Regions from separate parts of the Schinkia azotoformans genome, predicted to be linked through region 2. Evidence: riboswitches for the same ligand, from Rfam matches in the RefSeq annotation. Region 2 holds a riboswitch; the other holds the start of a gene.
What was found. Region 2 has a riboswitch for glycine ahead of P9E47_RS19455 (trimeric intracellular cation channel family protein). Riboswitches for the same ligand answer to the same signal wherever they lie in the genome.
Positions count from the first base shown of each region.

Region 1: it holds a riboswitch for glycine, as region 2 does, so the genes downstream of both, gcvT (glycine cleavage system aminomethyltransferase GcvT) here and P9E47_RS19455 (trimeric intracellular cation channel family protein) in region 2, are expected to answer to the same signal.

Region 1 covers NZ_JARSMD010000007.1:49,446-51,848, reverse strand. The annotation lists gene gcvT (glycine cleavage system aminomethyltransferase GcvT) at 1-995, opposite strand, end outside; glycine riboswitch at 1,068-1,157, opposite strand; glycine riboswitch at 1,161-1,276, opposite strand; gene P9E47_RS03705 (DEAD/DEAH box helicase) at 1,430-2,403, shown strand, end outside.
Region 2 covers NZ_JARSMD010000033.1:92,957-95,359, reverse strand. The annotation lists gene P9E47_RS19465 (YhcN/YlaJ family sporulation lipoprotein) at 1-418, shown strand, start outside; gene P9E47_RS19460 (cupredoxin domain-containing protein) at 511-966, opposite strand; glycine riboswitch at 1,128-1,223, shown strand; glycine riboswitch at 1,226-1,303, shown strand; gene P9E47_RS19455 (trimeric intracellular cation channel family protein) at 1,357-1,968, shown strand; gene P9E47_RS19450 (MOSC domain-containing protein) at 2,032-2,403, shown strand, end outside.

The DNA.
Region 1 (2,403 bases), on a different contig from region 2:
AGAACCAGACCGACTGATTTATTTAATGTTGGAGATTGAGTTCCAGATGTAATATGGCCGATTTCCTCGCTTCCGCTGTATACCTTGTAGCCATGGCGGGGAATCCCGCGCTCAACCATTTCAATTCCAACTATTTTACGGGACATCCCGCCTACCGCTTTTTGTTTTTTCAATGCCTCTTTACCGATAAAATCAGCTTCTTTATTTACTTTAACAGCAAAGCCAATTCCAGCCTCTAATGGTGAAATATCTGCATCTAATTCCTGTCCATACAACGCAAGTCTTGCTTCAAACCGCAATGTATCACGGGCACCTAAACCGATTGGTTGAACTCCAAACTCCGCGCCTGCTTCCAAAACCATTTTCCATAGCTTTTGTGCTTCGGATTCCTTGCAATAGATTTCAAATCCATCTTCACCGGTATAGCCTGTACGGGAAACAAGTGCTTTAACCCCGTTCAGGTCAATATCCTCTTTAAATTTAAAATTTTTTATTTCATTTAAATCTGTAGTTGTTAATTTTTGAAGTGTCTCCTCTGCTAACGGACCTTGAAGCGCTAATTGGGCAACTTCCGAAGAAATATTAGTAACTTCAACATCACCAAAAATATGCTTCATTAACCACTCAAAATCCTTATCTGTATTCGCTGCATTAACAACTAATAAATAATCATGATCTTTTCTTTTATATACTAATAGGTCATCAACTGTTCCCCCGTTTTCATAACACATGGCCGTGTACAATATATCGCCATCCTGTAATAAGGCGATGTCATTTGTCATAACTTTTTGTAGAAAAGGCAGACTATCTGTGCCCTTCACTTCAATTTCACCCATGTGGGAAACGTCAAACAGTCCTGCTTTTGAACGAACAGCCTCATGCTCTTCCTTTATGGAAGAAAACTGAACAGGTAAATCCCATCCTCCAAAATCAATTGTTTTTGCACCGTGATCCTCATATAAAGGAAATAATGGTGTACGCTTAAGGTCAGCCATAAGACCCCTCCTTGCCTTATTTTGTAATACTAAAAAAGACAGAGAAATGCACACACAAATAAGCGTACATTTCTCTGTCCTGTTACCAGAAAGTTTTCAACCAATCCCATACTCGAAACGGTTTACTTCCTCGTGGGTGGCTTATACAAGCTCTCTCCAGAGTTGCGTCCAACAAGAGTCTTTTTGCCTGAGAGATTCACAACTTCTTGTTGCTTGCTCCTTCGGCGCCACATGTAAACGTAGTTAAACTTGAAAGCTGTGGTCTCTCCCCATGTTATCATTCGCAAATATATAATTTTTATCAAAAATTTGGATATACTATCGAATAAGTCAATTCTACTATTATCCTACAATAAATAGGTGAGTTCGGCAAATACTTTTTGAATTATCAAACACGGAATTATCTGTACTTTCTAAAAGAAAGGATCGATTCTATGCATATCGACATTGAATTTGATCAAACATGGCAGAACGATTTTTTAAGAAAAATAGATCATGATGGTCCTTGGGCAAACTGGGACTTGTTTAAGCTAGCTTATGAGATCGAAGAACATATGATCATCCCTGAATTCGAAGGGTTGATTGCACCGAACTTTTTACCAAATCTTACGCCGCATCCTCACCAAATTGAAGCAGCCCAAACAGTATTGGAACAAATGAATGGAAAAGCCATTCTCGCTGATGAGGTTGGACTCGGAAAGACGATTGAAGCGGGGCTTATTTTAAAAGAATATATGATTAGAGGGTTGGTCAAAAAAGTACTCATCCTTGTGCCTGCTTCACTTGTTACCCAGTGGGAAAGCGAATTAAATCAAAAGTTTTATATACCCGCTGTTGCTCAGAAAAAAAGCTATGTTTGGGAACAATGCGATGTTGTCATTTCATCGATTGACACCGCAAAGCGGGACCCTCATCGAGAGATTATCTATCGTCAGGATTATGACATGGTTATTATCGATGAGGCACATAAATTAAAAAACAATAAAACTAAAAACTATGAATTTGTTCAAAACCTTAAGAAAAAGTTTTGCCTCCTCCTAACAGCGACACCTGTTCAAAATAAAGTGGAGGAAATCTTTAATCTTGTATCATTGCTTAAGCCGGGGCATCTCGGCAGTCAATCCAATTTTACGCAATCTTTCTCGGCAAAGGAACGTTCCGTTGAAAATAATGATTACCTTAAGGAATTAATCAATAAAGTCATGATTAGAAATCGACGCGGCGATACCGGAATGGAGTGGACGAAACGTCATATTAAAACTGTTCCAATTATATTGTCAAAGGAAGAGAAGGAGCTTTATGATGCCGTATGCGCATTAAAATCTGATCAAACGCTTAATAAGAGTCAATTTTCGTTAATCACGCTGCAAAAGGAAGTATGCTCAAGCCGGGAAGCGGCTTTTTTAAC
Region 2 (2,403 bases):
TCTAGGACAGCAATATGATGATCCATATAATCATAATTATAACGGATCGTATTCTGGGGAACAGGGTACCCAGATATCGAATGATGTTCGGTCAGCCCAACGAGTAGCCTCCAGAGCATCTGAAGCGGCTGAAGATATTGCTGGAGTAAATCGGGCTGTATCAGTTGTACAAGGGGCAGATATTGTTGTCGCTATTGACGTTAACCAAAAGGGTGATGAGCAGGGATTAGAGAAAAAAGTTCAACAAGTGATAGCGAAAAACGAGCAGGGTTATAATGTCTACGTTACATCAGATCCGGACATTAAAGAAAGAGTCCATACCCTATTTACGAATATGAATAATGTAAAGACAAGCTTTGTCTCAAAGGGAATTGGCGAAATCATTTATGATATTGGACATGCAGATGGACGCCGGTAGGCTGGGACACAGGGCCGGGAACTGCGGCTCGCCCAGCCCAATCCCGCAAAAGGGGGGAAGCTCTATGTCGTGGAGCTTCCCCCTTTTTTCGTTTAATCAACCACAATATAACCGATCATTGGGATACTATGATCTCTATGGGCATGTGTATCACAAATCAAACGATAGGTGCCCTCTTCCTCAAACTGAAGCGGGACCATCGTAGTTCCGCCTTTTTTTACAATTCCTTTGATATCCGTTCCTTCTATATGAAAAGGATGATCCTCACCGTTAGTAGCATTAATATAAAGATTTACTTTTTCTCCCTTTTCTAGAAAAATAGTTCCTGGATCCCAGCGTTGAACAACTAAATCTTTCCCATCTTTTGTTTTCGTATGGAATTCGATCGTAATCATATCGATTTCACGAATACTGTCATTTGACTGTTGCAGCCATACCGGTAAATCCCCCTGCTTTAGCAAAAAGTACCCGAAAAATCCAGCAACCAAAATGATAGCTGTAGTTAAAAAAAGTAGTAGTGTTTTTTTCGTCACAACAAAAAAGTTCATATGTTATAGCCCCTTTCGGAATTTGTCCTATTTCATAATTATGCCGAGAGGGTAGCTAAACTTGTCTTTTTTTTAAAATTTTTAAAATAAAAGTAAATAATTTCGTTTGACAATCCAACTGGTCATCGTCTACTGTATATTTAATCTAATAAATATTGCGGAAGACTGTAGTGGGAGAGAACGTAATTATACGTCACCGAAGGGGCAAATCTTAAATGAAAGATGAATCTCTCAGGTAAAAAGACCACTGTAGGACGCATCTCTGGAGAGTGCTTTAGGCCACCCACGGGGAATACCTTCAAATAATAGGTTAAACTCTCAGGTACAAGGACAGAGAAAAGAGTTTCTCTGTATTTTGTCATGTTTACTTATTTATAAGGGGGTTTTTTTGTGGTTTGGGATGTATTGAATGTCATTGGCACGATTGCCTTTGCAATAAGCGGGGCCATTATTGCAATAGAGGTGAAGTATGATATTATTGGTACTTATGCGCTAGGATTGATCACTGCATTTGCCGGCGGAGCTGTAAGGAACCTCTTGATTGGTATCCCCATCACCGTATTGTGGCAACAAACAGAACTGTTCATTATTGCAATAATCACTATTGCGATCGTTTTTCTGTTTCCAGAAAAAGTTGTTCATAGATTAAAAGAATTGAACCTCTTTGATGCAATAGGGCTATCTTCCTTTGCAGTGCAGGGTGCGATGTATGCACACTCAGTTGACCTCCCTATCATAGCTATTATGTTTTCTGCTGCGATTACAGGTGCAGGTGGCGGAATCATTCGCGATGTATTGGCTCAACAAAAGCCACTTGTATTCCAAAAGGAGGTTTATCTCCTGTGGGCTATGCTTGCTGGGTTCATTATCGGGATGGGGTGGGCTACGGAATCATACCAATTCTACACACTTTTTGTTTTGATTCTTATATTGCGTGTGATGTCCTATCAGTTCGGCTGGTGCTTGCCAACTAGAACTTCTAAAAGTTTACAAGGAAACTAAATAACATATTCGTAGAATCACGCCGTACTTGTGATAAAGTAAAATTCATAGGGGGGAGTGAATATGGATATGATCCTAAAAAAAGTATTTGTCGGTTTGCCACAAAAAGTCGGTGTAAAAGACGCAAAAAATCCGATGGAACGGGAATGGGAGAGCGGAATTTTTAAACAACCAATCCAAGGTCCTGTTTTGCTGACTAAAACGGGTTTATTAGGTGATGGACAAGCCGATAGGGAAAACCATGGAGGACCTGAAAAGGCGGTTTTTGTCTATCCTTTTGAACACTATGAAAACTGGCAAAAGGAATTAAATGCAACAGAAATCGGCCCTGGTGCTATGGGTGAAAATTTTTTATTGGAAAATGTAAAAGAAGATATAGTTGCTATTGGAGACACGTATCAAATTGGGGATGCGATTGTTCAAGTATCTCAGCCT